2 regions of the Vogesella sp. EB genome follow, and region 1 is predicted to be linked to the other one. Evidence: predicted binding sites of a transcription regulator. Region 1 holds the regulator's gene; the other holds the start of a gene.

The links. The regulator FNR, encoded in region 1, switches genes on or off when oxygen is low (the NO sensors DNR and NnrR bind a similar motif). The targets are predictions, from matches to a motif close to TTGATNNNNATCAA.
Region 2: ACG97_RS17205 (DUF3149 domain-containing protein) is a predicted target of FNR. The motif match lies at 1,867-1,880, and genes of this name have one in related genera.

The regions. Positions count from the first base shown of each region.
Region 1 is NZ_LFDT01000024.1:2,851-18,318, reverse strand. It holds gene ACG97_RS12880 (ABC transporter permease) at 1-166, opposite strand, end outside; gene ACG97_RS12875 (ABC transporter ATP-binding protein) at 166-1,068, opposite strand; gene ACG97_RS12870 (TetR family transcriptional regulator) at 1,108-1,779, opposite strand; gene ACG97_RS12865 (efflux RND transporter periplasmic adaptor subunit) at 2,022-3,197, shown strand; gene ACG97_RS12860 (efflux RND transporter permease subunit) at 3,213-6,341, shown strand; gene ACG97_RS12855 (efflux transporter outer membrane subunit) at 6,331-7,713, shown strand; gene fnr (fumarate/nitrate reduction transcriptional regulator Fnr) at 7,784-8,530, opposite strand; gene hemN (oxygen-independent coproporphyrinogen III oxidase) at 8,642-10,051, shown strand; gene ACG97_RS12840 (hypothetical protein) at 10,204-10,896, opposite strand; gene ACG97_RS17875 (hypothetical protein) at 10,975-12,054, opposite strand; gene ACG97_RS17695 (helix-turn-helix domain-containing protein) at 12,236-12,442, opposite strand; gene ACG97_RS12830 (sodium:alanine symporter family protein) at 12,757-14,178, opposite strand; gene ACG97_RS12825 (DUF2798 domain-containing protein) at 14,490-14,717, opposite strand; gene ACG97_RS12820 (Rrf2 family transcriptional regulator) at 14,949-15,398, opposite strand; gene hmpA (NO-inducible flavohemoprotein) at 15,451-15,468, opposite strand, start outside.
Region 2 is NZ_LFDT01000009.1:48,995-64,462, forward strand. It holds gene arsA (arsenical pump-driving ATPase) at 1-1,474, shown strand, start outside; gene ACG97_RS17205 (DUF3149 domain-containing protein) at 1,659-1,793, opposite strand; gene ACG97_RS07440 (cytochrome d ubiquinol oxidase subunit II) at 1,932-2,942, opposite strand; gene ACG97_RS07445 (cytochrome ubiquinol oxidase subunit I) at 2,939-4,276, opposite strand; gene ACG97_RS07450 (GbsR/MarR family transcriptional regulator) at 4,279-4,860, opposite strand; gene ACG97_RS07455 (diguanylate cyclase) at 5,033-6,892, shown strand; gene mutS (DNA mismatch repair protein MutS) at 6,989-9,532, shown strand; gene ACG97_RS07465 (hypothetical protein) at 9,645-10,076, shown strand; gene aceK (bifunctional isocitrate dehydrogenase kinase/phosphatase) at 10,140-11,921, opposite strand; partial or broken gene ACG97_RS07475 (pseudouridine synthase) at 12,180-12,698, opposite strand; gene ACG97_RS07480 (NADP-dependent isocitrate dehydrogenase) at 13,178-15,415, shown strand.

The sequences.
Region 1 (15,468 bases):
ACGCGGTGTAGCTGACGCCGGGATAGGCCTCGACATGCTGCGACAGCACGTGCGAGAAGATCATCTGGTACAGCAGCGCGGTCAGCACCGGCGCCATCACCGTCTGGAAGCCGACCTTCCAGAAGCGCAGGATTTCCTTCTTGAACAGGGTCAGAAAGCCGTACATCAGAGTTGTCCTCCGTGCATCAGCTTGACGAAGACCTGCTCCAGATCGGTTTCGTGCACCGACAATTCGCGTACTTCCACTGCGGCCAACCTCAGTTCGCTCAATACCTGCTCCAGTTTGGCAATGTCCGGCAGCGCCAGGATGTGGCGGCCGTCCTGTTGACGCAGGCTCAGCGGCTGCAGGCTGGCCGGCAACGGCCCAGACAGCTGCAGCGACACTTCGCGCGCCGCGCTGCGCGACAGCAGGGTGTCCTTGTTTTCCAGCGCGATCAGCCGGCCTTTTTTCATCATCGCGATGCGGCTGCACAGCGCTTCGGCTTCTTCCAGATAGTGGGTGGTCAGCACGATGGTGTGGCCGGCGGCGTTGAGTTCCTTCACGAACGCCCACAGGCTCTGGCGCAGTTCGACGTCGACGCCGGCGGTTGGTTCATCCAGCACGATCACCGGCGGGCGGTGCACCAGCGCCTGCGCCACCATCACCCGCCGTTTCATGCCGCCGGACAGCGCGCGCATGTTGACGTTGGCCTTGTCGGTCAGCCCCAGCTTGTGCAGCAGTTCGTCGATCCAGGCATCGTTGTGGCGGATGCCGAAATAGCCGGACTGGAAGGTCAGCGTCTCGCGCACGGTGAAGAACGGATCGAACACCAGTTCCTGTGGCACCACCCCCAGTTTCATGCGTGCGTCACGCGCCTGCGCCACGGTGTCGTGACCCATGATGCGGATCTGGCCGCTGTCGGCGCGCGACAGGCCGGCCATGGCGGAAATCAGCGTGGTCTTGCCGGCGCCGTTGGGGCCGAGCAGGGCGAAGAACTCGCCGTGTTCTACAGTGAAGCTGATGTGATCCAGTGCCTGCAGCGACGCGAAGCGTTTGCTGACAGCATCGATGCTGATGGCGTGAGTCATGACAGAAGGGCGGAAGGCGTAAAGACGCGGAGTATAACGCTATTCAGCAGCGCATGGCAGGGGTTGCAGCCAGCAGCGCTCCTTGAAAATGCCTTCAAAATAAGGGCTTAACAGCGCGGATAGATTATTGTGAATGGTGCGGTCGTCCTGTGCCAGCAACCAGCTGTGGATCAGGCCGCCGTACAGGCTGTGCAGGCCGATGGCGGCCAGCTTGGGATCGACATCGGCACGCAGCAATTGCTGCTCCTGCGCACAGTGCAGCACCTGCTGCAGCTTGGCCTGTTTTTCCTGGGTCCAGCTGATCTGCTCCAGCAGCAACGGCGCCATTTCGCCGACCTGCTCGCAGCCGAGATGGTGGATGCCGCAGATGCGGCGGATACGCGGATTGTCGTGCAGCAGGGCGAACATGGAATGACCGTGCAGCCACAGCCGCGTCGCCGGGTTGATGCTGCTGTCGAGCAGGCGCGCGTCGAGAATTTCCAGCTCCGGAATGATGCGGTCGCACAGCGCGTTGAACAGGTCGAGCTTGTTGGAAAAGTGCCAGTAGATCGCGCCGCGGGTCAGCCCGGCGGCGGCGGCGATGTCGGCAAGCGAGGTCGCGGCGACACCTTTTTCCCAGAATACCTGTTCGGCGGTATCCAGCAGCAGGTGACGGGTTTGCTCGGCTTCTTCTCTAGTCTTGCGTGCCATGTTCTCGAAAGGGTTATTCAACGCGGCGTAAGGATAGCGTTAAAGCCACCGCTGCGCTGGTTGATTTGTTTACATACATACACGAATGTATGTATTATGGCGCAAATTTGTCGCATTGTCTGTACCGGAATTCAGAAACGCGTCCTGGCAAGCGGCTGTCCAGCACGATTGCATGCTATATAGCCAGTTGGCATTTTTTGACCGGCACGCAGCGCGCAGACAGCTGTTGCCAATGTACGACGCACACATCAAGGAGATCTCTGGTGAGTTCTTTCAATAATCATAAATGGACGCTGGCGCTGTTGCCGCTGGCAGTGATGCTGACCGCTTGCGGGCAGCAGGGCGAGCAGGCTGCCGGTCACGGGGCGATGCCGCCGATGCCGGTCAGCGTGGTGAAGATGGCCGCCGCCGATGTGCCGGTGGTCACCGAGTACGTCGGCCAGGCGGTCGGTTCGCGCGAGGTAGAAGTGCGCGCCCGCGTCTCCGGCATCCTGCAGAAGCGTGCCTACACCGAGGGTGCCAGCGTGCGCGCCGGTGACGTGCTGTTCCAGCTCGACGCCGCACCGTACCAGGCGGCACTGGAGCAGGCGGAGGCGACGCTGAAGCTGGAAGAAGCCAAGCTGATCCGCGCGCAGCAGGACCACGACCGCGTGCTGCCGCTGTTCAAGGAAAATGCCGTCAGCCAGAAGGACCGCGATGACGCGGTGGCCGCGCTGGCCAGTGCCAAGGCCTCGGTCGCCGCCGCCCGCGCCGCGATGAAGTCGGCGCAGATCAATCTCGGCTACACCCGCGTCACCGCGCCGATCTCCGGCGTGACCAGTGCCGAGGCGCGCTCCGAGGGCAGCCTGGTGCAGCCGGGCGATGCTGGCCTGCTGACCAAGATCTCGCAGCTGGACCCGATCTACGTCAAGTTCTCGCTGTCCGACAACGACGTGCTGAAGAACCAGCAAATGGCGGCCAGCGGCAAGCTGCGCCAGCCGGAAGGCGGCCGCTACATCGTGTCGCTGAAACTTCCGGACGGCAGCACCTACGGCCGTGAAGGCCGCATCAACTTTGCCGACCGCGTCATCGATCCGACCACCGGCACCTCGGCGGCGCGCGCCAGCTTCGTCAATCCTGAAGGCACCGTGCGTGCCGGCCAGTTCGTGCGCGTCGAGCTGAAGGGCGCGGTACGCCTCAATGCGCTGGTGGTGCCGCAGAAGGCGGTGCTGACCTCGCAGCAGGGCAAGATGGTGTGGGTAGTCGGCAAGGACAATACCGTCGAGGCCCGTCCGCTGCAGATCAGCGACAGCGCCAATAACGGCTTCATCGTCGAGAGCGGGCTGAAGGCCGGCGACCTGGTGATTACCGACAACCTGATCAAGCTGCGTCCGGGTGCCAAGGTGGTGCCGCAGGCGGCTGCGGCCAACGTTGCCGCCCCGGCAGCAGCCCAAGGCTAAGGCGAGGAATAACACATGTTTTCATCTTTCTTCATCCGCCGGCCGATCTTTGCCAGCGTGCTGTCGATCGTGATCGTGCTGGCCGGTTTCTTCGGCATGCGCGCGCTGCCGATCGAACAGTACCCGCAGATCGTGCCGCCGTCGGTGGCGGTGACCACCGCCTATCCCGGCGCCTCCGCCGAGGTGATCGCCGATACCGTGGCCTCGCCGCTGGAACAGGCGATCAACGGCGTCGACGACATGCTGTACATGCAGTCCAGCAGTGCCAGTAACGGCCGGCTGACCATCAACGTCACCTTCAAGATCGGCACCAATCCGGACCAGGCGTCGATCAACGTCAACAACCGCGTGCAGTCGGTGCTGTCGTCGCTGCCGGAAGAGGTGCGCCGCCAGAGCGTCAACGTGCGCAAGCAGGCGGCCACCTTCCTGCAGGTGATCTCGCTGTACTCCCCGGACAAGCGCTACGACACGTTGTTCATGAGCAACTACGCGCTGCTCAACGTGGTTGACGAGATCAAGCGCATCCCCGGCGTTGGCCAGGTCACCAACTTCGCCGGCAAGGACTACGCGATGCGGGTGTGGCTGCGGCCGGACCGTCTGGCGCAGCTGAAGCTGACGCCCAGCGACGTGGCCACCGCCATCCGCGAGCAGAACGCGCAGTTCGCCGCCGGCAAGATCAGCGCCGAACCGAACGCCGGCAAGCCGGACTTCACCTACACCATCACCACCAAGGGCCGCCTGACCGAGGCCAGCGAGTTCGAGAACATCATCGTGCGCGCGGCCGCCGACGGGGCCAAGGTGCGCCTGAAGGACGTGGCACGGGTGGAGCTGGGTGCGCTGGGCTACGACTTCTACGGCAAGCACAACGGCCGTCCTAGCATCCCGATCGGTATCAACCTGGCGCCGGGCGCCAACCAGCTGGACACCGCCAAGGCGGTACAGGCGAAGATGGACGAGCTGGCGGCGAAATTCCCGGCCGGCCTGTCCTACTCCATCCCCTACGACACCACCCGCTTCGTCGAGGTTTCGATCCAGGAAGTGATCACCACGCTGATGGAAGCGATGGTGCTGGTGTTCGCCGTGGTGTACCTGTTCCTGCAGAACTGGCGCGCGACGCTGATTCCGGGGCTGGCGGTGCCGGTGTCCATCGTCGGTACCTTTGCCGGTATGTACATGTTCGGCTACTCCATCAACACCCTGACGCTATTCGGCATGGTGCTGGCGATCGGTATCGTGGTCGACGATGCCATCGTGGTGCTGGAGAACGTCGAACGCATCATGATGAAAGAGGGCAAGCCGCCGCGCGAAGCCACCATCCAGGCGATGAAGGAAGTCAGCGGCCCGGTGGTCGCCATCGTGCTGGTGTTGTGCTCGGTGTTCATCCCGGTGGCGTTCATGGGCGGTATTGCCGGCCAGATGTACAAGCAGTTCGCCATCACCATCGCGATGTCGGTGACCATCTCCGGCATCGTGGCGCTGACGCTGACCCCGGCCTTGTGCGCGGCGATGCTGAAGTCCGAGCATCAGCACAGCAACGCCTTCTTCGACGGCTTCAACCGCCTGTTTGACCGCATCACCCAGCGCTACAGCAGCGGCGTGGCCTTCCTGATCAAGCGTTCCGTGCTGGCACTGGTGCTGTTCGGGCTGCTGATCGGCGCCTCGGCATGGCTGTTCAAGCTGATTCCGTCGTCGCTGGCGCCGGAAGAAGACCAGGGCTACGTGATCTCCGCCACCATCCTGCCCGACGGCGCGGCGATCAACCGCACCGTGGACGCGATGGACAAGCTGGACGTGGAAATCGCCAAGAACCCGGCGGTGAAGGACGTGATGAGCTTTGCCGGCTTTGACATCCTGTCCGGCTCCAACCGCACCAACACCGGTGTCACCTTCATCACCCTGAAGCCGTGGGACGAGCGCAAGGCGCCGGGTATGTCGGCGCAGGCGGTGGTCGGCGACGTGTTCATGAAGGGGGCCGGCATCAAGGAAGGGCTGGTCCTGGCCTTCAACCCGCCACCGATCTCCGGCATGTCCTCCACCGGCGGCTTCGAAGCCTACGTGCAGAACCGTGCCGGTGCCTCGGCTGCCGAGCTGGCGGCCCAGGCGCAGGCGCTGATGATGGCGGCGGCGAAACGGCCGGAACTGGCCGGCGTGCAGAGCACCTTCTCTGCCAACGTGCCACAGGTCAACGTGCAGCTGGACCGTGAAAAGGCCAAGGCGCTGGGCGTGCCGATCGACGACGTGTTCGACACCATGCAGAGCACCTTCGGCGCGCTGTACGTCAACGACTTCAACAAGTTCGGCCGCATCTTCACCGTGCAGCTGCAGTCGGAGGCCGAGTTCCGCAAGAGCGTCGACAACCTGCGTACCGTGTTCGTGCGGGCGCAGAACGGGCAGATGATTCCGCTGTCCAGCCTGGTGACGGTGGAACAGGCCACCGGTCCGGAAATCGTCGAGCGCTACAACGCCTTCCCGTCGGCCAAGCTGGTCGGCGGCCCGGCACCGGGCTACAGCTCCGGCGAAGCGCTGGCGGTGATGGAACAGCTGGCGAAGGAAACGCTGCCGGACGGCTACACCCTGGCGTGGACCGGCTCCGCCTTCCAGGAGCAATCCACCGGCGGTGCCTCGTCGACGGTATTCGTGATCGCGCTGGTGATGGTGTTCCTGATCCTGGCGGCCCAGTACGAGCGCTGGACGCTGCCGATCGCGGTGCTGACCGCGGTGCCGTTCGCGGTATTCGGCGCGCTGGTGGCCAACTGGCTGCGCGGGCTGGAGAACGACATCTATTTCCAGGTGGCGCTGGTGACGCTGATCGGCCTCGCGGCCAAGAACGCGATCCTGATCGTCGAGTTCGCGGTGCTGAAGATGGAAGAAGGGCGTTCGCTGACCGAGGCGGCGGTGGAGGCGGCCAAGCTGCGTTTCCGCCCGATCGTGATGACCTCGCTGGCCTTCATCCTCGGTTGCGTGCCGCTGGCGATTTCCAGCGGCGCCGGCTCCGCCAGCCGTCACTCGATCGGTACCGGCGTGATCGGGGGCATGTTGGCCGCAACCTTCATCGCGGCGCTGTTCATCCCCCTGTTTTTCAAACTGATTATGCAGTGGAGCCAGCGCAAGCCGGCACCACAAGGAGAACAGCATGATGCTTAAGCAAGCGCTGTTGCCAATCCTGGTCGCCGCCGCGCTGTCGGCGTGCGCGGTCGGCCCCGACTACCAGCGTCCGCAGCTGGACATGCCGCAGGCGGCGGCCAACGTGGCGCCGGTCGCCAGCGACTGGTGGCGCAGTTTCGAGGATCCGGTGCTGGACGCGATGATAGACGAGTCGCTGCGCTACAACCGTGATCTGGTGCAGGCCGCGGCGCGGGTGGAAGAAGCCGCCGCCGCCGCCGGTGTGGCGCGAGCCGGCCTGCTGCCGCAGGTCAGCGCCAGCGCCGGCAGCGGCCGCAGCCAGACCTCGAGCTACAGCAGTGGTGGCGGGGCGCTGCTCGACAGCCGCCAGGCCGGGCTGACCGCTAGCTGGGAGCTGGACCTGTGGGGCAAGCTGCGCCGCGAACGCGAAGCGGCGCTAGCCGACGTCAGCGCCAGCGAGCGCTCGCTGGCCGCGCTCAGGCTGTCGCTGGGCAGCCAGGTGGCCAAGAGCTACTTCCAGCTCGCCAGCTACGACGCCCAGCTCGCCAGCGCCCGCGCCACGCTGCAAAGCCGCGAGCAATCGCTGCAGCTGCGCCAGAAACGCTTCAACGGCGGCATGACCTCCGAGCTGGAGCTGCGCCAGGCCGAGGCCGAGGCCGCCAGTGCGCGCGCCACCGTGCCGCAGCTGGCACAGGCGGTGACGCAGACCGAACACGCGCTGGCGGTGCTGTTGGGCCGTTCGCCGCGTGACATTGCGGCCAACCTTGGCCGCGGCAAGGCCTTGTCGGCGCTGGCCGAGCCGGAGCAGATCCCGTCCGGCCTGCCGTCCGACCTGCTGCTGCGCCGTGCCGACGTGGCGGCGGCGGAAGCCAGCCTGATCGCGGCCAACGCCCGCATCGGCGTCGCCCGCGCCGCCTACTTCCCGAGCATCAGCCTGTCGGCCGGTATCGGCAGCGCCAGCACCGCGCTGACCGACCTGTTCAGCGGCCCGGCGCAGACCTGGAACTTCGCGGCCAACCTGACCGCGCCGATCTTCAACGCCGGCCGTATCGCCGCCGGTGTCGATGCCGCCAACGCGCGCCAGAAGCAGGCGCTGGCGGTGTACGAGAAGACGGTGCAGCAGGCGTTTGCCGATACCCTGGACGCGATGTCGGCGGTCAGCACCACGCGCGCCACCGAACAGGCGCAGCTGCAGCAGCTGGCCTCGCTGCGCGAGGCGCTGCGCCTGGCGCGGTTGCGCTACGACAACGGCTACTCCAGCTATCTGGACGTGCTGGACGCCGAACGCGGCGTGTTCCAGGTGGAGCAGGCGCTGTCCAGCGCTCGCCTCGCGCGGCTGTCGGCGGTGGTGTCGCTGTACGCGGCACTGGGTGGCGGCTGGCAAGCCGGCTGAGCCCGCAACGCACGATGCAAAAAGCCCGGATCGGTCGATCCGGGCTTTTTTATTGCGTCACGCGGCAGGTTTAGCCGGCGCTGTTGGCCTGCGAGCAGCCGGCCACCAGGGCCTTCAGCTCTTCCGGGCGGACCAGCTGGATGTGCTTGTGATCGACCAGGATCCAGCCCTGCTGCTGGAATTTCGACAGCGTGCGGCTGACGGTTTCCAGTTTCAGGCCGAGGAAGCTGCCGATTTCCTCGCGGCTCATGCGCAGGATGAAGTCGTTGGCGGCAAAGCCGCGGCTGGCCAGGCGCTGCGACAGGTTGAGCAGGAAGGCGGCGAGGCGTTCTTCCGCCTTCATATTGCCCAGCAGCAGCATCACCGACTGGTCGCGCACGATTTCGCGGCTCATCAGGCGGAAGAAGTGGTGTTGCAGGCTGGGGATGTCGCGTCCCAGGCTTTCCATGCGGCTGAACGGCAGCTCGCACACCTCGCTGTCCTCCAGCGCGATGGCGTCGCAACCGTGGGTGTTGGAGGAAATGCCGTCCAGCCCCATCAGCTCGCCGGACATGTGGAAACCGGTAACCTGTTCGCGGCCGTCCTGGCTGGAAACGCAGGTCTTGAAATAGCCGGTGCGCACCGCGTATAAAGAACGGAAACCTTCTCCGCTGCGGAACAGGTATTCACCGCGCTTGAAACGGCGGCTCTGACGGATAACGGCATCCAGCTGGGCCATCTCGTCACGGTTTAGCCCCACCGGCAGGCACAATTCACGCAGGCTGCAGTTGGAACAAGTGACTTTCAGCGAATGCAGGGGGGAGGACAGATCGTTCATACCGAGAGTCGATTTCCAGGGACAGATGAGCTTGCTTGATGAGCGTCAATGCAGATCAAGGCGTAATTGCGCAAATTTACCAGTCCCCCACCAGATTTCCAATCAAAATATATGATGGCTGCTCATTCTGCATTTATCCCGACCCAATGTGTTTTCGACCGGACCCTGATCGAAACACTGGAAGGGTCCGGTCCGCGTTACACCTCCTATCCGACTGCCGACCGTTTTCACGCCGGTTTCGGGGTGAATGATTATGAACATTGCCTGGCGCAGCGCGCCATTGGGGCAAACCATCGCGGCATTTCGCTGTACGTACACATCCCGTTCTGCAACACCATCTGCTACTACTGCGGCTGCAACAAGATTATCACCAAGGACAAGAGCCGCGCCGACGCCTACCTCGACTACCTGGAAAAGGAAATCGCGCTGGTGGCGGAAAAACTCGGCTGTCGCGAGAAGGTGATCCAGCTGCATTTCGGCGGCGGCACACCGACCTTCCTCTCCGATGCGCAGCTGGACCGGGTGATGGGCGTCATCAACCGCTACTTCGAGCTGCTGCCGGAAGGCGAGTTCTCGATCGAGATCGACCCGCGCAAGGTTGGCCGCGACACCGTGCTGCACCTGGGCCGTCTCGGCTTCAACCGCATGAGCGTCGGCATCCAGGATTTCGATCCGGCGGTGCAACAGGCAGTGAACCGCATCCAGAGCGAGGCGGAAACCCGGCTGGTGATCGACGCCGCGCGCGAGGCCGGCTTCAAGTCGGTGAGCGTGGACCTGATCTACGGCCTGCCGCTGCAGAGCGCGCACTCGCTGGAAAGCACCGTCAACAAGGTGATCGCGATGTCGCCGGACCGCATCGCGCTGTACAACTACGCGCACCTGCCGACCGTGTTCAAGCCGCAGCGCCGCATCAACGAGGCCGATCTGCCGTCCAGCGCCACCAAGCTCGACATCCTGCAGAACTCGGTACAGCAGCTGAGCGACGCCGGCTACGTGTTCATCGGCATGGACCACTTCGCCAAGCCCGGTGACGAGCTGACGCGCGCGCTGGAGCAGGGCCGCCTGCAGCGCAACTTCCAGGGCTACTCCACCCACGCCGATTGCGACATGATCGGCTTCGGCGTGTCGTCGATCGGCAAGGTCGGCCCCTGTTACTCGCAGAACGAAAAGGACATCGACGCCTACTACGCGGCGCTGGACGCCGGCCACCTGCCGGTGATGCGCGGTATGACGCTGACCCAGGACGACATCCTGCGCCGCAGCGTGATCCAGGCGCTGATGTGCCGCTTCTCGCTGTCGGTGGAGGCGATCGAGCAGACCTTCGCCATCAATTTTGCCGACTACTTCGCCGACGAGCTGCCGAAGATCCGCGAATTCCAGCAGATGGGCCTGCTGCACTTCGACGGCGACTTCCTTATGGTGGAGCCGAAGGGCCGCTTCCTGATCCGCAATATCGCGATGGCGTTCGACCGCCACCTGCGCGAGCGCGAAACCGGCGCGCGCTATTCGAAAACCATCTGACGCGCGCCGCACGGGCGGCGGGACGACAGGCACACAAGGTTGGCCGCAGCGATGCGGCCAACCTTTTTGTTGATGCCGGCGGCGGCGCGGGCGCTAGAGCCTGTCATCCATTTGAGCCGGATGGGGGCAGGGAAGTGCGCCTGGCTTGTTTTTCAAGACTTGGCGGCGTGTTGGTCATGCTCTGGATTGGCTTGTTGTGCCTGGTTGCCGGTTCCGAACGTCAGCGTTCCGATGCCCGAGGCTGAGAACGAGAGTAGCGCCTTGCTGCCAAGGGGAATCTGCCAGGCATTGGGTGGCGTGGGCGTCACCGGACTACCTATCGGCATTGCCATATCCAGGCGAAACACCTCATAGGCGCTGGCTTCCAGCAACACGCTGCTATTGGGGGCCACCGTTACACTACAGCCCCAGTCTATTTCTTCCAACCCCATCCCCAAGCCAATACAGACGCGATATTCTTTATTGTCATAGGGCGGTATTCGCCAGCCACTCTCGTCGTGTGTCAGGGTAATTTCATTATTAAACCGCATCGAGAATTGATCTGCATTGGCGCTGAATGGATAAGCAAGCTGATTCGGGCTGATTTCTCCCGCGGCCAGCACCGAGGCAACCCAGGATAGTGGCAATTGATTGCTAAAATCGATAATTACCTTGGTATGTACAGACTGAATTCCAGCGAGAATATAATCGGTCATCGGAGAGCTGGTGGCATAAAAAGTCAAACCAAGTTTTATATTAAGGTCACTAACGGAAGTAATCGTGATGGCTGTATCTGGCGTAGACGTCAGTAATACCCCAAAACTTTTTATGGGAGGAAAGATAATTGTATTGTTAGCGGATTCCATGCGGGATATTGCTTTCAATAACAGGACACAAACGTTTAACCGGTAAACGCTTGTGTCCCGAGTCAAGTAATGAACGGATTACTTGTGGAATTCCAGTGGTGCGCCGGGCTGGAACAAGTCCTGCACGGCCTTGGCGGAGCGATCGCCGGCGTAATCAAATTCGCACTGGAAGGATCCCTGCTGCGTCGAGCCCTTGATGTTGAAGCGCACGCCGCTAAGCAGGAAGAAGGTGAACCCGGCCATCAGCGCGCTGCCCACCGACAGCCGGCCCTTGAGGAAGGTATTGGCCATGTCGGATCGCACCACGCCGTCCACGGCATTGTCTTGCCACACCACGCTGGATACGGAGTCGAGGAAGGTTGGATCGCCTTCCAGCTGCAGCTGCTGCAGTGGTGCGGATTGCGTCAGGGCAAGCAGGTTCTCGTGTGCCTTGCAGAGCGACTGGTGGCTGTTCACCAGTGCATGCACCACGTCGTCAGCCACGCTGACGGCGGGCTTGCCGGGAGTCACGGTCCAGTCGCCGGTTTCGGTCAGCGTCACGGTGCAGTTGAACTGGCTGAATTTGTCCAGGGTGATTTCGGCCGCCTTGGTCGACACATCGGTCCATTGCGCCAGGGTGTTGTAGTCGAAATCGCCGGTGCTTACGTAGAACGAGAACTTGGGCTGGATGTGGCGGGTAACGCCCGGGTCCGGGGACCAGGTCATGCCGATATAGCCGGCTGCGGTCTGAATGCCGAAGCTCTGGTTGGCAAACCAGCCATGATCTTCATTGCTGGGTTTGTTGAAGTTGTTGGTGACGATGTCGACGAGGCCGCTGGAGCCGGCACCCACTTCCTTGAGCTGTGGTCCCTGGCGCGGTGGGCAGGTGACATAGTCCGCCTCGTACTGCTTGCCCAGAGTGGCAAGCATCGGCACGTTGGAAGTAATGGCTACGTCGAGACCAACGGCCTCGTTGCTGGCCCCTGCCGCAACCGAATATTGCACCGGCACGGTGAACAGGTTGTAACCTTGGGCATTGTTGATAATGCTCAGGCATGCGCTCGAATTCGCGAAAACGCCGGGGTCGGCTTTCATCTGCTCGGGCGGCTGCAGGAACAGCCAGAAGTTACGGGTGCTGCCCGATTTGTTGACCAGGTAGATATTGTACTTTTCAGCCATTTCCAATTCTCCAATCAGTTAGATGTGATGTTGCTGACGAATCAGCCAACTCACTATAACCATTGCATAAAAAGAAAAATGGGTCTGTTGCGGGTCAAGTTGGTATCAATTGGGCATCAGAATGATGCGTGAAAATACTGTAAAAATTTAGATAATGATTATCTGGTATTTGCCGAATAGATTATTCGGAGAATAATAGACTGACCTCGACCCCCAGGGCCTGCGCTAGGTTTTTTGCCGTTCGGTAACGTACCGGTGTCCCCAGTTCGGCCCTTTTGATCGAGGCAGTAGAAACGGGACAGCGGTTGATTCGGGCGTGTTCCGCCAGATCGTCCTGGCTAAAACACTTGTCACGTCTCAACTTCTTGAGCTTGGCAGGATCAAGCATGACTCGTCCATCGGCTACGGTTTGTTCAGACATATTTCTCGGCCCTCAACATGGCATAAGAAATCATACATTAGTCATTATCCGGCCTCTATCAGCAAAACTACCTATGGTCGCCACTTGCCATTCCTGTGCCATGGCGACATTGGCCGCGGTGCGTCATCGCCTTCGGCGAGGACCGACACCTAGGATGGATGGTGCTGGCGGTGGGGCAAGGGCAGACTTGGTCTTGGTTGCGTTGCCATCGTGCGCCGCGGCCGCGCGCAAAAAAAGCCCGCCGGTGGCGGGCTTGCTCGGGACAAGGTTGGCCGCAAGGCTTACCACACGTCCTTGTGGATCTTGGCTTCGATTTCCGGGTACTTCTTCACGTCGAACACCGGCTGCTTCACGCCGGCCTTCAGCTGTTGCTGGTAGTCCTTCAGCAGCACGAACACGTACTTGGACAGCATCACGATGGCGAACAGGTTGATCAGTGCCATCACCCCCATCGCCAGGTCGGCCATGTCCCAGACCAGCATCGAGCTGCCCAGGCAGCCGAAGACCACCATGCCCAGCACGGCCAGACGGAACAGGAAGATCACGGTCTTGTTGTTCTTGATGAACTCGACGTTGCCCTCGGCGTAGGCGTAGTTGCCGATGATGGTGCTGAAGCAGAACAGGAACATGATCACTGCCAGCAGCGTGCCGCCCCAGCTGCCCAGCGTGGCGCTCATCGCCGCCTGGGTCAGTTGTACGCCTTTCAGCTCGGCGCCGGGCACGAAGGCGCCGGACAGCAGCACGATCAGCGCGGTGCAGGTGCACACGATCATGGTGTCGATGAACACGCCGAACATCTGGATCAGGCCCTGCGATGCCGGATGACGGGTGGTGGCGGCGGCGGCGGCGTTCGGTGCCGAGCCCATGCCGGCCTCGTTGGAGAACAGGCCGCGCTTGATACCCAGCATCATCGCCTGGCTGATGGCGTAGCCGGCAAAGCCGCCGGCAGCCTGCTGCATGCCGAAGGCGCTCTTCACGATCAGCGCCAGCACGCCCGGTACTTCACTGGCGTGGGTGATGATCACGTACACGGTCATGCCCAGATACAGCGCGGCCATCACCGGCACCATCCATTCCGCCACCTGGCCGACCTTGCGCATGCCGCCGAAGATGATCGGCGCGGTCAGCAGCACCAGGCCGATGGCGACCAGGTTCTTGTCCCAGCCCAGCGCGCCTTCGGTCGCGGCGACGATGGAGTTGGCCTGCACCGCGTTGAACACCAGGCCGAAGGCGACGATCAGCGAGATCGAGAACGCCATGCCCAGCCAGCGCATGTTCAGGCCCTTCTGGATGTAGTAGGCCGGACCGCCGCGGAAGGTGTTGTCGTGGTGGTTGACCTTGAACAGCTGCGCCAGGCTGGATTCGGCGAAGGCGCTGGCCATGCCCAGCAGCGCGGTCATCCACATCCAGAATACGGCGCCGGGGCCGCCCAGCGCGATGGCGGTGGCGACGCCGGCGACGTTGCCGGTACCGACGCGGCTGGCGAGGCCGGTGGCGAAGGCCTGGAACGAGGAGATGTCGTTACTGCCGGCGACGTGGTTGCGGCCACCCAGCATTTCCTTCACGCCGCGCGGCAGCAGGCGGATCTGCATGAAACCCATGCGCAGGGTGAAGAACAGGCCGATGCCCAGTAACAGGTAGATCAGTAGCTGACCCCAGATCAGGTCATTGCCGGCATTGATCCAGCCGTGAAGTAATTCCATATGTGCTCCTAATGCGTGTCGAGCGCAACGTCGCCGGCAGCACTTGTTGCGGTGCCGGCAACATCAACGGGCTCAGGGTGTTGTTATGGTCAATTGCCGCTTCAGCGGTCTTGTGGTGCCAGGTTTTCAGCGGTGATCGCCGCTGAAGGGGCGGCATGATAGCGTAAATTGCGACGGGGGTGTGTTCGTTTGTGGTGATTCTTGGCGGGAAAAACCCTGTTTTGCGGCGGGTTTCCGGTTGTTTCGATTCGATTTGATTGAAAGTGAACCGAAACGAACGGCGGCCGGGCGGCCGCCGGGTGGCAACGCTGTCAGGGGCCGACGTAGCGCAGCAGCAGGCGGCGCAGGCGCGGCGCCCCGATCAGCACCAGCGGGAAGGCGCAGCTCCACGCCAGCAGCCAGGCGCGCAGCCAGCGGCCGACAAAGCCGGCGTCGAGGCCGGTGTTGACCGCGGTGAGGATGCCCGACATCAGGAAGGCCATGTAGCAGGACATCAGCAGCGCGAATAGCAGGGTGTGTTTGCGGGAAGGAGGGGACATGGTGGTCTCGCTACGGTGGTGGGTAGCGCATTTTATATAATGTAAAGCGACTTGACCAATGTCCGGGGTGCGGCATGCGCCCGCAAGCGCTGCCAGATCGTGCGCTCACGCGCGACAGGGCGACAACGACGGCGGAAGCGGCGTTGACACGGGGTAAAGGTGCAGGCCTGGCGCGTGCTTAAGGCCGTAGCGCCGCATGGCGAGCCGTCGCCGTAGACCTTGAGGTGCTGCTCAGGACAGCGCGCGCGGCGACATGCGGTGCAGGATGGCGATCGCCTGGCTGGTCGGCGTGCGTACCGCATCGGCCAGCGTGTAGCGGTCCAGCGCGCTGAAAAAGGCCTGCAGCGCCTCGTCCAGCATCCCTTTCAGCTGGCAGCTGCCGCGCAGCTGGCATGGCGGCTCGGCGCAGTCGATCAGCTCGGTGATGCCTTCCAGCTGGCGGATCACCTGCCCCAGCGGGTAAAGGTTGGCCGCACGCGCCAGCGCGAGGCCGCCGCCCTTGCCGCGGGTGGTGACCAGCCAGCCCTGCTGCGACATGAAGTGCACCACCTTGACCAGATGGTTGCGCGATACGGCAAAGCGCTCGGCAATCTCGCCGATGGTGACCGGCGTCGCGCGCGGCTCGTCGGTGAGGTACATCAGGACGCGCAGGCCAAGGTCGGTGAAGTGGGTCAGTTGCATGCAGGCAGTATCCGGGTAAAAGCGGGCCGCCGCTGCGGCCCGCTGTGCGCGATTATAGCGCGGTGCCACC
Region 2 (15,468 bases), on a different contig from region 1:
TGTGCTGCCGGACGCCGAGGTCAACAGCCTGACCGAACAGCTGTCCGGCGCCTGCACCACCGAGATCGCCGCCTTTGACGAATTCACCGCCCTGCTCACCGATGCCGCGCTGCAGCGGCAATACCAGCACATCGTGTTCGACACCGCGCCCACAGGCCACACCATCCGCCTGCTGCAGCTGCCCGGCGCCTGGAGCGGCTTCCTGCAGGCCGGCAAGGGCGACGCCTCCTGCCTCGGGCCGCTGGCCGGCCTCGACAAGCAGCGCAGCCAGTACCAGGCGGCGGTGGCGGCGCTGGCCGACGGCAGCAGGACGCGGCTGATCCTGGTGGCACGGCCGCAGCCGGCGACGCTGCGCGAGGTGGCACGCACACAGGGCGAGCTGGCCGCCCTCGGCCTGCAGCAGCAGTACCTGGTGCTCAATGGCGTACTGCCGCAGCAGGCAGTCGGCGACGACCCGCTGGCGCGCGCGCTCTGGCAACGCGAACAGGCGGCCTTGGCGGCGATGCCGGCGCCACTGCAGACGCTGCCGCGCGACCTGCTGCCCTTGCTGCCGTTCAATCTGGTGGGGGTGTCAGCGCTGCAGGCGCTACTGCAACCGGGCGCCAGCGTGCCGGCCGGCGCGACGACGGCAGCCCCCACCCCGCCGCCGGCGCCGGATCTGGCCAGCCTGGTCGACGAGCTGGCGCGGGACGGCCACGGTCTGATCATGCTGATGGGCAAGGGCGGTGTCGGCAAGACCACGCTGGCCGCCGCGGTGGCGGTGGAGCTGGCCAGCCGCGGCCACGCCGTGCACCTGACCACCTCTGATCCGGCCGCCCACCTCGCCGAAACCGTGGCCGGCGCACTGCCCACGCTGCAGCTCAGCCGCATCGACCCGCAAGCGGAAACCGCGCGCTACCGCGAACTGGTGCTGGCCAGCAAGGGCAAGCATCTGGACGCCGCCGGCCGTGCGATGCTGGAAGAAGACCTGCGCTCGCCGTGCACCGAGGAAATCGCCGTGTTCCAGGCCTTTTCCCGCATCATCCGCAGCGCCGGCAGGCAGTTCGTGGTGATGGACACCGCGCCCACCGGCCACACCCTGCTGCTGCTGGACGCCACCGGCGCCTATCACCGCGAGGTGGCGCGACAGATGGGCAGCAAGGGCCTGCACTTCACCACTCCGATGATGCAGTTGCAGAACCCGGTGCAGACCAAGGTGCTGCTGGTGACGCTGGCGGAAACCACGCCGGTACTGGAGGCGGCCAACCTGCAGGCGGACCTGCGCCGCGCCGGCATCGAGCCTTGGGCCTGGCTGATCAACAACAGCCTGGCGCTGGCGCGGCCGCAGTCGCCGCTGTTGCAGCAGCGTGCCGGCAACGAGCTGGCGCAGATCGAGCTGGTGGCACGACAGCACGCGCGGCGCTGGGCGATCGTGCCGCTGCAGGCGGAAGAGCCGGTCGGCGTGGCGCGGCTGCAGCGGCTGGCCCGCCACTAGGCGCCGCAAGCAAAACCGCTGACCGGTCTTGCGCCGCCGTGGCGTGCTGCTGCAACGATCGGCGGCGGCGCACCCGGGCTTAACTGGTTTGCGGGGTGTTGCCAGCCACGCCACAAGCAGCGGCACAGCCATGAAAAAGGGTACGACCGTGGTCGTACCCTTTTTGCGGAAATCGGCGTCGCGCTTACTTGCGGTCGCTGTTTTTCACCTTCTTGATGAACATCACGATGATGGTGGTGACGATCACGGAAGTGACGCCGATGGTGATGACACTCAGCAAGCCGACATCGTCAGAGAGCAGTTGTTTCCACAGTTCCATTTCAAGCTCCTCCCGGTGTTTCCGGTATCTAATCAGGATAAATTCGATCTTACCCCTACCCTTGACAGGGACTTTGACACAGGTCAATCCGCCGCGAGGCACCCGCGGGAAAGCAACAGCCCGCTGCCGCGCTTACCCTCAGGAATAGCTCAGTTCGCGCGCCTTGCCCCAGAACACGCGGTAGGCGAACACGGTGTAGCCGATGATGGTGGGCAGCACCACCGCGGCGCCGGCCAGAATCACCCACAGCGCCTCCGCGTCGCTGGCCGCCTGCCAGATGGTCAGCCGGCCGATGACGATCTCCGGAAACACGCTGTAGGCCAGCCCCCAGAACGACAGCAGCACGATGCCGACGGTGGCGGCAAACGGCAGCCAGCAGAAGCTGTCGTTGCCCGCCGCCTGCCTTGCGGCCAACCTTGGCAGGCTGACGGCCAGCAGCACGAACAGCGCCAGCGTGACCAGCGGCAGCGGCAACAGCAGCAGCACATCCGGCAGCGTGAACCACTTGGCGGCGATGCGGCTGCTTGCCAGCGGCGTGGCGATCGATACCGCGGCGACCGCGACGCCGGTGCCCAGCAACGCGCGCTGCGCCCAGCGCGTGGCGCGCTGCTGCAGTTCGCCCTCGGTCTTCATAATCAGCCAGCCGGCACCGAGCAGCACGTAGGCGGCGGTCAGCCCGGCGCCGGCCAGTAGCGCGAAGCCCCAGGCGGCGGCACCGGGCGCGAAGCCGGTGAGGTAACGCCCCAGCATCACGCCCTGGCTGGCTGCCGCCAGCAGGGAGCCGGCGGCGAAGGCGGCATTCCACGCCGGCTGGTGGTGCGCCTGCGCCTTGACGCGGAAGTCGAACGCCACGCCGCGCAGGATCAACCCCAGCAGCATCAGCGCCACCGGCAGGTACAGCTCGCCGAGGATGATGCCGTGCGCCATCGGAAACGCCACCAGCAGCAGGCCGACGCCCAACACCAGCCAGGTTTCGTTGGCGTCCCAGAACGGGCCGATGCTGGCGATCATGGTGTCGCGCTGGCTGTCGCTGCCCAGCGGCAGCAGCACGCCGACGCCCAGGTCGTAGCCGTCGAGGATCACGTAGGCCAGCAAGGAGATGGCCATCAGGCCGGCGAAGATCACCGGCAACCACAGTTCCGCATTCATGCCGAGACTCCTTCAAGGTTGGCCGCAGCCGGCTGGCCGGCCTTTTTCGCCAGATAGAACACCACCGACACGTAGCTGGCCAGCAGCACCGCGTACAGCGCCAGATACATCAGCAAGGTGGACAGGATCATGCCGCCGCCCACCGCCGAGGCGGCATCGGCGGTGCGCAGGATGCCGGTCACCAGCCACGGCTGGCGGCCGATTTCGGTCACGTACCAGCCGGCCAGCGTCGCCAGCCAGCCGGAAAAGGTCATCGCCACCAGCGCACGTGCCAGCCATGGCGCCGGCTCGCCGCGGCGGCGCAGCTGCCACGCCGCCAGCCAGCTGGCCAGCAGCATCGCCACGCCCACCGCCACCATCACGCGGAAGCTCCAGAACACCTTGGCCACCGGCGGATGCGCGCCGGCAAACTCGTTGAGGCCGCGAATCTCGCCGTCCGGCTGGTGGGTGATGATCAGGCTGGCCAGCTTGGGAATGCCCAGCGCGTAGCGGTTGGACTGTGTCGCCTCGTCCGGCAGTGCGAACAGTAGCAGCGGCGCGCCGCGCTCGGTGTGCCACACGCCCTCGATCGCCGCCAGCTTGGCTGGCTGGTGATGGAAGGTGTTCAGCCCGTGCGCGTCGCCGACCAGGATCTGCAGCGGGATCAGCACGGCGGCGAGGGTGACGCCGGTCTTCAGCGCGTGGCGCACACCGGCGCCACGGTCGCCGCGCAGCCAGCGGTAGGCCGACACCCCGGCCACCAGGAAGGCCACGGTCAGGCCGGAGGCCAGCAGCATGTGCGTCAGCCGGTACGGCATCGACGGGTTGAAGATCACCGCCAGCCAGCTCTCTACGTGCACCTTGCCGTCCACCACGCTGACACCGGCCGGGGTCTGCATCCACGAGTTCAGCGCGATGATCCAGAACGCCGACACCGTGGTGCCGAACGCCACCAGGAAGGTGGCCAGCGTGTGCACGCGGTTGCTCACCCGCGAGCGGCCGAACAGCATGATGCCGAGGAAGGTCGCCTCCAGGAAAAATGCGGTCAGCACCTCGTAAGCCAGCAGCGGCCCGGCGACGTTGCCGACCTTCTGCATATAGCCCAGCCAGTTGGTGCCGAACTGGAAGCTCATGGTGATGCCGGACACCACCCCCAGCGCGAAGGTGAGCGCGAAGATCTTCACCCAGAAGCCGTAGGCATCCAGCCACGCTTGGTCGCCGCTGCGGTCGAAGCGGGTCTTGAAGTACAGCAGTACCCAGCCCATGGCGATGCTGATGGTGGGAAACAGGATGTGGAAACTGATGTTGGCCGCAAACTGGATGCGCGCCAGCGTCAGCGGATCGAAGCTGTCCATGTTCAGGCCTCCGCGTCGGCGTTACGGTTGCTGTCGCGGCCGGTGAGGCGGCCGATGCTCTGCGTGAACTGCAGCACCTTCTGCACCTGGCTGCCCAGCTTCATCAGCTTCTGCAGCGTGTCCACGTCCATGTCGCGGATGTCGGCGAACCACTTGGTCACCAGCTCGATCAGCTGGTACATCTCGTTCATGCGCGCCTGCGCGTGGCGCTCGGCGTCGCCGGACGGCGTTTCCATGATCGCGCCGCGCAGCATGGTCAGCGTCGGCTCCACCTCGCGCTTCTGCCGCTCCTCGGCCAGGGTCTTGAAGATCGCCCACACGTCGTCCGGGGTGGAGAAGTATTCGCGGCGGTCGCCGGGCAGGTGCTGCAGCTTGACCAGCCGCCACGCCTGCAGCTCCTTCAGCGCCATGCTGGTATTGGAGCGCGAACAGCCGATGGCCTCGACGATGTCGTCGGCGTTGAGCGGTTTGTCGGAGACGTACAGCAAGGCGTAGATCTGGCCCACGGTGCGATTGATGCCCCAGTGGCTGCCCATTTCGCCGAAATGCAGTACGAAGGATTGAATCAGGGGTGGCAGGTTCATGTTGTTTTCCAATTTTCAGTAATTTCTGAAAGTTTGATATGGATCATAGACGCTGGAAATAATACTTGTCAAACCACACACCAGCCCCTTGCCGTGGCGGCCACCATTCATTGCTTCCGCAAGCCGGAACTAAGTTGCATACTGAAACGGATACGCACCGAGCGCGCCAGCCATGCCCGATCCCCAACGCATCCGCGATGCCCTGTTGCTGCACAGCGCCAGCTGCATCGGCAAAAAGTACCTGCAACAACTGGTCAGCCAGCTCGCCTGCCTGACCGGGGCCGAGCGCGTGCTGCTGTCGCAGCGCAGCAGCGGCCCGCACCGCCAGCTGCAGGTACTGTTTGCCAACGATGCCGCCGGTGGCGCACCGCGCCAGCTGCCCTGCAACTGCCTGTTCGACACCCGGCAACCGCTGCTGCTCGGTCGCGGCCTGCGGCAGTGCCTGCCCGAGGCCGGCCAGCAGGCATGGCAGAGCTGTCTTGCCTGGCCGCTGCTGGACGGCGATGCGCATTGCCTGGGCCACCTGGCGCTGCTGGATGCGCGCCCCGATTTCTTCGCGCCGGAACTGCCGGCGCTGCTGCAGCCCTTCATCGAACGCGCCGGCGCCGAGCTGGAACAGCTGCAGCAACGCGAGAAGCAGGCCAGGCGCCAGCACTGGCAGCTGCTGCACAGCGACATCCTGCGCCAGAACGCACAGGGCACGCCGCTGGACGCCCTGCTGCGCACCGTGGTGCAGCAGATCGAGCTGGCGCTGCCGGAATGGCGCTGCTCCATCCTGCTGCTGGATTCGCGCGGCCGCCTGCAGCCGGTGGCCGGGCCGTCGCTGCCCAGCGCCTACCAGCAACGCCTGGTCGGCCTCGCCCCCGGCCCGATGGTCGGCAGCTGCGGCGCCGCGGTGTGGCACGCGAAACGGGTGGTGGCGGAAAACCTGCAACTGCACCCGAACTGGGCGCCGTACCGCGAGCTGGCGGCGCGCTTCGAACTGGGCAGCTGCTGGTCGGAGCCGCTGATCGACAGCAAGGGCACCGTGCACGGCACCTTCGCCGTCTACCACCGCACGCCGTCGGCGCCGACGCCGCAGGCGATCACCATCCTCGAGGACACCGCGCGCCTGCTGGCGCTGCTGCTGGAAAACCAGACCATCCACCGCCAGCTGGACAGCCGCAGCCAGTGGTACCGCGCCATCCTGCAGAACGCCGCCGACGGCCTGTCCATCATCGACATGAATGGCCGCTTCCTGGAGGCCAGCGACAGCCTGTGCCAGATGCTGGGCTACAGCCTGGACGAGCTGCTGCACATGCACCTGTGGCAGGTGGTGCCCGGCAGCACGCCGCAGAGCATCCGCCAGCGGCTGGCCGCCACCGGCGAGGACGGCGAGACCTTCGAAAGCGTCAACCGCACCAAGGACGGCGCGCTGCTCGAGGTCGAGGTCAGCGCCCGCCGCCTGATGCTGGACGGCCAGCCGGTGATCTGGGGCTCGGCGCGCGACATCAGCCAGCGCAAGGCGCTGCAGCGCATCCTCGAGCAGCAGGCCACCATCGACGCGCTGACCGGGCTGTTCAACCGCCCGACGCTGCTGACGCGGCTGGAGACGCAGCTGCAGCTGGCGCAGGTGCAGCACGCGCCGCTGTCGGTACTGATGCTGGACCTCGACCACTTCAAGCAGATCAACGACCGCTACGGCCACCACGCCGGCGATCTGGTGCTGGCCGCACTGGGCGACGCGCTGGAAGAAGTGCTGCGCGAAAGCGATGTCGCCGGCCGCATCGGCGGCGAGGAATTCTGTCTGCTGCTGCCGGGGCTGGGGCTGCACGAGGCGCTGGACCTGGCCGAGCGCATCATCGACGACATCAGCGAGCTGCGCATCCAGAGCGGGCATCACATCCTCGCCATCACCAGCTCCATCGGCGTCGCCTGCCTGCAGGCCGACGACGACAGCCGCACCCTGCTCGCCCGTGCCGACAGCGCGCTGTACGCGGCCAAGGCCGCCGGTCGCCACCGCGCCGTCGCGCTCAGCGCCGACCCGCCGTGACGGCACCGGTCACATCCCGTAAAATAGCTTGCCGCGCCCCGCCTGTCGGGGCGTTGCCTATTGCGGCCAACCTTTTTACCTCCGACGGACAGCCTGATGACCACACCCCAGCACACGCCGATGATGCAGCAGTACCTCGCCCTGAAACGCGAACACGCCGACAAGCTGCTGTTCTACCGCATGGGCGACTTCTACGAGCTGTTCTACGACGACGCCGAGAAGGCATCGCGGCTGCTGGACATCACCCTCACCGCGCGCGGCGCCAGCGGCGGCAACCCGATCCGCATGGCGGGCATCCCCTACCACGCCGCCGAAGGCTATCTCGCGCGGCTGGTGAAGATGGGCGAGTCGGTGGCCATTGCCGAACAGATCGGCGACCCGGCGACCAGCAAGGGCCCGGTGGAGCGCAAGGTGGTACGTATCGTCACGCCGGGGACGCTGACCGACGCCGCGCTCCTGGACGACAAGCGTGACAACCTGGTGCTGGCCGTCAATATGCACAAGGGCGTGCTGGGTCTGGCCTGGCTGTCGCTGGCCAGCGGCGAATTCAAGGTGATGCAGACCGGCGTCGAGGAGCTCGCCAGCGAACTGGAGCGGCTGAAGCCGGCCGAGCTGGTGATCCCCGACGACACCGGTCTCGCGGCCTTCGACGCCATCACCATGCCAAAGAAAAAGCTGCCGCCGTGGCAGTTCGATAGCGAGTCGTCCACGCTGGCGCTGACCCGCCACTTCGGCACCCGCGACCTGGCCGGCTTCGGCGCCGACACCCTGCCGGTGGCGGTGGGTGCCGCCGGCGCCTTGCTTGAGTACGTGAAGTCGACGCAAGGGGTGAACCCGGCGCACATCGCGCAGCTGGCGGTGGAAGACGCCGGCGAGCTGATCCGCATGGACGCCGCCACCCGCCGCAATCTGGAACTGACCGAAACCATCCGTGGCGAACCGTCGCCGACGCTGGCGTCGCTGCTGGATGGCTGCGCCACCAGCATGGGCAGCCGCCTGCTGCGCCACTGGCTGCACCACCCGATCCGCCGCCACGACAAGCTGGCGCGCCGCCTGCAGGCGGTGCGCGCGCTGCTAACCCGCCACGGCGACATCCACGCCCAGCTGCGCGAGGTGGCCGACATCGAGCGCATCACCGCGCGCATCGCGCTGCGTTCGGCGCGGCCGCGCGACCTCGCTGCGCTGCGCGATTCGCTGAACGCGCTCCGCGGCGCCAAAACCTTGGCCGCCAGCCTGGACGCGCCGCTGCTGGCCGAGCTGGCGACGCTGCTGCCGGACAATTCGCCGGTGGAAAGCCTGCTGCGCGCCGCCATCCTGCCGGAGCCGGCCACTTTCCTGCGCGACGGCGGCGTGATCAACCACGGCCTCAATGCCGACCTCGACGAGCTTCGCGCGATCCAGAACGACTGCGGCGACTTCCTGCTTCAGCTGGAGGCGCGCGAGAAGGAGCGCACCGGCATCAGCACGCTGAAGGTGGAATTCAACCGCGTGCACGGCTTCTACATCGAGGTGTCGAAGGCGCAGTCGGTGAACGTGCCGGAAGACTACCGCCGCCGCCAGACGCTGAAGAACGCCGAGCGCTACATCACGCCGGAGCTGAAAACCTTCGAGGACAAGGCGCTGTCGGCGCAGGACAAGTCGCTGGCACTGGAAAAACAGCTGTATGAGCTAGTGCTGGACCAGCTGGCGCCCCACATCAGCGAGCTGAAGCTGATCGCGCAGGCGGTGGCCGGTCTGGACGTGCTGGCCGCGTTTGCCGAGCGCGCCGCCAACCACAACTACGTGGAGCCGCAGTTCGTGGCGGAGACCCGGCTGGACATCGTTGCCGGCCGCCACCCGGTGGTGGAGGCGGAGGTGGAGCGCTTCATCGCCAACGACACCAGGTTGGCCGCAGAACGCAAGCTGCTCTTGATCACCGGCCCGAACATGGGCGGTAAGTCGACCTATATGCGGCAGAACGCGCTGATCACGCTGATGGCGCACATCGGCAGCTTCGTGCCGGCCGACGCCGCCACCATCGGCCAGATCGACCGCATCTTCACCCGCATCGGCGCCAGCGACGATCTCGCCGGCGGCCGCTCGACCTTCATGGTGGAGATGACCGAGACCGCCAACATCCTCAACAACGCGACCGACAAGTCGCTGGTGCTGATGGACGAGGTTGGCCGCGGCACGTCCACCTTCGACGGCCTGGCGCTGGCGTGGGCGATCGCCAAGGCGCTGATCGAGAAGAACCGCGCCTACACCCTGTTCGCCACCCACTACTTCGAGCTGACCAGCCTCGCCGCCAGCTACAACACGGTGGCCAACGTGCACCTGTCGGCGGTGGAGCACAAGGACCGCATCGTGTTCCTGCACCACGTCGAGGACGGCCCGGCCAGCCAGAGCTACGGCCTGGCGGTGGCGCAGCTGGCCGGCGTGCCGCCGAAGGTGATCCGCGAGGCGAAACGCTATCTCACCGAGCTGGAAAACCAGTCCGCCGCCAGCCAGCAGCCGGACCTGTTCAGCACCCCGCGCGTGGTGGAAGTGGAGGCCGAGCCGCACCCGGCGCTGGAGCGGCTGCGCGATATCGACAGCGACAGCCTGACGCCGCGGCAGGCGCTGGAGCTGCTGTACGAATTGCAAAAAATGACAAAATAAAGACAGGCGTTCTGCATACGGTTGCCTACAATACAAACACGAATCTGCCGCAAACACAGTGCAGATAAGTGAGCACCCGATCAACGCTGTCCCACTGGAGGAACCCCATATCATGCATGCAGAAGGTTACGCCGTTACATCCGCTCTAGCCCGCCTGTTCGGTACGGCCAACGGTGGCGAAGCCCTCCCTCTTTCAGGCATCCGCGAGCGCGCGATGCGGGAGTTGTCGCAATTCTCCGCCATTGTGCGTGAAGAGCTTGCCAGCCTGAATATTTCCATCCCACCGGCAATCAGCCTGGTCAGTTGTTCCGATTGCCAGCTCAGTCTGGAAAGCGAACACCCGCAGCGGGACCGCATTCTGGCGTGGCTGGACGGCAATGACCGCGTTGCCAAATATTTCAAGGAAGTTGAAGTGTTGTTCGAGGTGGTACGCGCCACCGAAAACCTGGGTGTCACTTTTGCGGAGGACAGCTGTTTTCATATCGGCCTGACCAGCGCGGGCCCGATCGCCTACTTCCAGGACCACCAGTGCACGCCACAATAGGCACGGGGTCACCACCACACCGGGAGCGCTGAACTCCCGGTTTTTTATGCCCGTCTCCGGCCGCTACGACGCGCCGGCATCCTGCCGCCGCAGCCGGGCGGCGTAGCGGTGGCAGAAGCGCAGCTCCACCGGGTAGGGATAGAAGTCCTCGATATAGCCATCGCGGATGCGCTGCTGCTTGTGCTGCCAGAAGCCGGCGTCCAGCAGCTCGCGGTGGTACTGCAGAAATACCCGCCGCACCAGCGGATCGCCCAGCAGGAAGGTGCCGAACTCCTCCGGGAACACGTCGTTACGCGCCACCGGATACCACACCTCGCCGGACAGCTCCATTTCCGGGTTCGGCGCCGGCGGAATGCGGCGGAAGTGGCAGTCGGTCATGTACTCGATTTCGTCGTAGTCGTAGAAGATCACCCGCCCGTAACGGGTGACGCCGAAGTTCTTGAAGAGCATGTCGCCGGGGAAGATGTTGGCCGCCGCCAGATCGCGGATCGCGTCGCCGTACTCGCGCACCACGCGCTCTTTTTCCGCCGTGTCGCTGTTCATCAGGTACAGGTTCAGCGGCTTCATGCGCCGCTCGATGTACAGGTGCTTGATCACCAGCGTGTCCGGACCTTCCTCGATGCTGCTGGTGGCCAGCCGGCGCAATTCGTCCAGCAGCTCGTCGCTGAAGCGCGCCTTGGGAAACGCGACGTTGGAGAACTCCAGCGTATCGGCCATGCGGCCAACGCGGTCGTGGCGCTTCACCAGCTGGTACTTGGCCTTCACCGTGGCACGGTCCACTTCCTTCGGCCCGCCGAACACGTCCTTGATCAGCTTGAACACGTAGGGGTAGGACGGCAGGGTGAACACCAGCATCACCAGGCCGCGGATGCCCGGCGCCACCGTGAACTGATCGTTGGAGTGCTGCAGGTGCTGCATGAAGTCGCGGTAGAAGGTGTTCTTGCCCTGCTTCTGCAGCCCGAGCATGGTGTACAGCTCGGCCTTGGTCTTGGTCGGCAGCATCGAGCGCAAAAACTGCACGTAGCCGGACGGCACTTCCATGTCGGCCATGAAGTAGGCGCGGCTGAAGGAGAACAGCACGCCGATGCGCCACGGCTCCAGCAGCACGGTGTCCAGGTACAGGCAGCCGTCGGCGTCGTGCAGTACCGGCACGGCAAACGGGTAGACCTGGCCGCCATTCACCACCTTGCCGAAGATGTAGGCGGTCTTGTTGCGGTAGAAGGCGCTGGACAGCAGCTGGATCTGCAGGTTGGCCTCGGCCTGCGGCCAACCTTGCGCGAAGTAATCGTCCACCGCGCGGATCACCCACGCCAGGTCGCGCGACAGGTTGGCAAACGGCCGCCGCCAGCCGAAATCGGCCACGATCTGGCGCAGCGTGTGGCGCAAGCCGCGCTGCTTGGGGTAGTAACTGCGGTAGGACGGCGGGTCGGACTCGATGTACTCGGTGGAGATCGCCGGGCGGATGAAGATGAAATCGTTGTTGAAGTAGTCGCGGTGCAGGATGCGGGTGAACACCGAGTTGAAGAAGGTCTCCGCCAGCTCCGGCTGCTTATGGTTGGTCAACAGGCCGATGAAGTACAGCTTGGCCTGCTGCCAGATTTCGTCGTCCAGCAGGTCGGCGTGAAACTGGTGCTGCAGGCGCTGCACCGTCTCGTGCACGCGCTCGTCGTAGAACTGGATGCGGTCACGCACCAGCCGCTGCACCCCCTGCCACGCGGCGTCCTCGAACAGCTGCTTGGCCTGCTGGCTGACCTCGCGAAACAGCTGGTAGTGGCGGTTGAAGCCGTCCACCAGCGCCTGCGCAATCTCGCGCGCCACCGGGTTGTAGTACTCGGGAATCTGCATCGTGGCACCTCGCTGGCGCCGACTGTCCGGCGCAGAGGAATGACTGTGGCGGCCTTACTTCTTCTTGGCGAAGCGGAAGCGCGGCGCCGGTGCGGACGCGGCCTGCGGCGCGGCGGGCTGCGTTCTGCTCTGGTTCGCGGCGTTCTTGCCCGCGGAATTTTTGCTCACGCCATCCCTGCGCGCCGGGGCCGGCCCGGCCGGCTTTGTCGGTCGCGTGCGTGGCAAGTCGGCAAGCGACACCTCGATACTGCGCAGCATGCCCGGCTGCAGCTCGTCCAGCCGCCACGGCCCGATCGCCACCCGCACCAGACGCAGCGTCGGCAGGCCGACCTTGGCCGTCATGCGCCGCACCTGGCGGTTCTTGCCTTCGCTGATGATGATCTCCAGCCAGGTATCCGGCACCGTCTTGCGAAAGCGCACCGGCGGCTTGCGCTCCCACAGTGCCGGCGCTTCCGGCAGCACGCGCACTTCGGCCGGCTGGGTAATGAAATCGCCAAGATCGACCCCGGCGCGCAGCGCGGCCAGCTTGTCCTCGTCCGGCCGCCCCTCCACCTGCACCCAGTAGGTCTTCGGCAGTTTCCAGCGCGGATCGCTGATGCGGTGCTGCAGCTCGCCGTCGCCGGTGAGCAGCAGCAGCCCTTCGCTGTCGGTATCCAGCCTCCCGGCCGGGTAGATGCCGGGCTGGGCGACGCAGGACTTGAGTGTGGGATGCAAGGGGTGCTCGGAAAACTGGCAAATCACGCCGTAGGGCTTGTTGAGCAAGAAGAGTTGGGACATGTCCGCGCCGCCGGTATTAAGCAATGGCCCGGATGATAACAAGGCTGGTCGCCTATAGTCACATGCGCGTTGCCGCCGGCAGCCGCGGCCAACCTTGTGCCCTGCGCGGCAATTCAAACATTCGTTTTAGAAAACGGCGACACCATAGCAGATATAGCGCTTCGGAATAGGCGGCGCCCGGCGTAGCCGCGGCGCAACACAATTCACATTCGAACAAGCGTTCACCGGAAAAACGACGCCAAAGTTCGAATGTGCGTCGAACAGCAGGGCGCGGACGGAGTATAATTCGCATCTGAAAAGTCGCCCGAGAGTCACCGGGCATCACCGTTCCGGGCGCCGCTGGCACCTGACGAACCAAGAGCCGGCCTTTCACAGCCTTTCCCCGCGTCGACACGGGTTGTCGTCCAGCACCGCAAGCCCCCGTGCCATCGCCCCGTGCCATCGTTTAGTCGTCACAAAATAATCATGGAGATAGAGTAATGCCTTCGGAACAACCGACCATCATCTACACCCTCACCGACGAAGCGCCCGCGCTGGCAACCAACGCCTTCCTGCCGATCATCCAGACCTTTACCGGCGCCGCCGGCATCCATATCGACACCGCCGACATTTCGGTCGCGGCGCGCGTGCTGGCCGAATTCCCCGATTACCTGAGCGATGCCCAGAAGGTGCCTGACACCCTGGCCGCACTGGGCCGCCTGACGCAGGACCCGGACGCCAACATCATCAAGCTGCCGAACATCAGCGCCTCCGTCGGCCAGCTGCAGGCCTGCATCAAGGAACTGCAAGCCAAGGGCTACGCGGTGCCGGACTACCCGGAAAACCCGACCACCGACGAAGAAAAAGCGATCAAGGCGCGTTACAGCAAGTGCCTGGGCTCCGCCGTGAACCCGGTGCTGCGTGAAGGCAACTCCGACCGCCGCGCACCGAAAGCGGTGAAAGAATACGCGCGCAAGCACCCGCACAGCATGGCCGAGTGGAGCCAGGCATCGCGCACCCACGTCTCGCACATGCACCACGGCGACTTCTACCACGGCGAAAAATCCATGACCCTGGACCGCGCCCGTGACGTGAAGATGGAGCTGGTGACCAAGAGCGGCCAGACCATCGTGCTGAAGCCGAAGGTATCGCTGCTGGAAGGCGAGATCATCGACAGCATGTTCATGAGCAAGAAGGCGCTGTGCGAGTTCTACGAGAAGGAAATCGAAGACGCGCACAAGACCGGCGTGATGTTCTCGCTGCACGTGAAGGCCACCATGATGAAGGTGTCGCACCCGATCGTGTTCGGTCACTGCGTGAAGATCTTCTACAAGGACGCGTTCGCCAAGCACGGCGCGCTGTTCGACGAGCTGGGCGTCAACGTCAACAACGGCATGGCCAACCTGTACGACAAGATCGCCACCCTGCCGCAATCGAAACAGGACGAGATCAAGCGCGACCTGCACGCCTGCCACGAATACCGTCCGGAACTGGCGATGGTGGATTCCGCCAAGGGCATCACCAACTTCCACTCGCCGAACGACATCATCGTCGACGCCTCGATGCCGGCCATGATCCGCAACGGCGGCAAGATGTGGGGCGCCGATGGCCGCCTGAAGGACGTGAAAGCGGTGATGCCGGAATCGACCTTCGCCCGCATCTACCAGGAGATGATCAACTTCTGCAAATGGCATGGCAACTTCGATCCGAAGACCATGGGCACGGTGCCGAACGTTGGCCTGATGGCACAAAAAGCCGAAGAGTACGGCTCGCACGACAAGACCTTTGAGATCTCCGAAGACGGCATCGCCAACATCGTCGATCTGGCGACCGGCGAAGTTCTGCTGAGCCAGAACGTGGAGCAAGGCGACATCTGGCGCATGTGCCAGGTCAAGGACGCCCCGATCCGCGACTGGGTCAAGCTGGCAGTCACCCGTGCCCGCAACTCCGGCATGCCGGCGATCTTCTGGCTGGACCCGTACCGTCCGCACGAGAACGAGCTGATCAAGAAGGTGAAGCTGTACCTGAAGGATCACGACACCACCGGCCTGCACATCGAGTGCATGTCGCAGGTGCGCGCGATGCGCTACACGCTGGAACGCGTGATCCGCGGGCTGGACACCATCTCGGTGACCGGCAACATCCTGCGCGACTACCTGACCGACCTGTTCCCGATCATGGAACTGGGCACCAGCGCCAAGATGCTGTCCATCGTGCCGCTGATGGCAGGTGGCGGCATGTACGAGACCGGCGCCGGCGGCTCGGCACCGAAGCACGTGCAGCAGCTGGTGGAAGAAAACCACCTGCGCTGGGATTCGCTGGGCGAGTTCCTGGCGCTGGCGGTATCGCTGGAAGACCTCGGCCTGAAGACCGGCAACGACAAGGCCAAGATCCTGGCCAAGACGCTGGACGCCGCCACCGGCAAGCTGCTGGACAACAGCAAGGGTCCGTCGCCGAAGACCGGCGAGCTGGACAACCGTGGCAGCCAGTTCTACCTCGCCATGTACTGGGCGCAGGAACTGGCCGCGCAGAGCGAGGACGCCACACTGGCGGCCCAGTTCGCGCCATTGGCCAAGACGCTGAGCGAGAGCGAGCAGCAGATCGTTGACGAGCTGAAAGCGGTACAGGGCAAGCCGGTGGACATCGGTGGCTACTACCTGGCCGATGCCGCCAAGTGCCAGGCGGTAATGCGCCCGAGCGCTACCTTCAACGCCGCGCTGGCGACAGCGCGCAGCTAAGCCGCAAGCAAGGGCAGCGCGGCCAGACCGCACTGCCAGCACCCGACAACGCC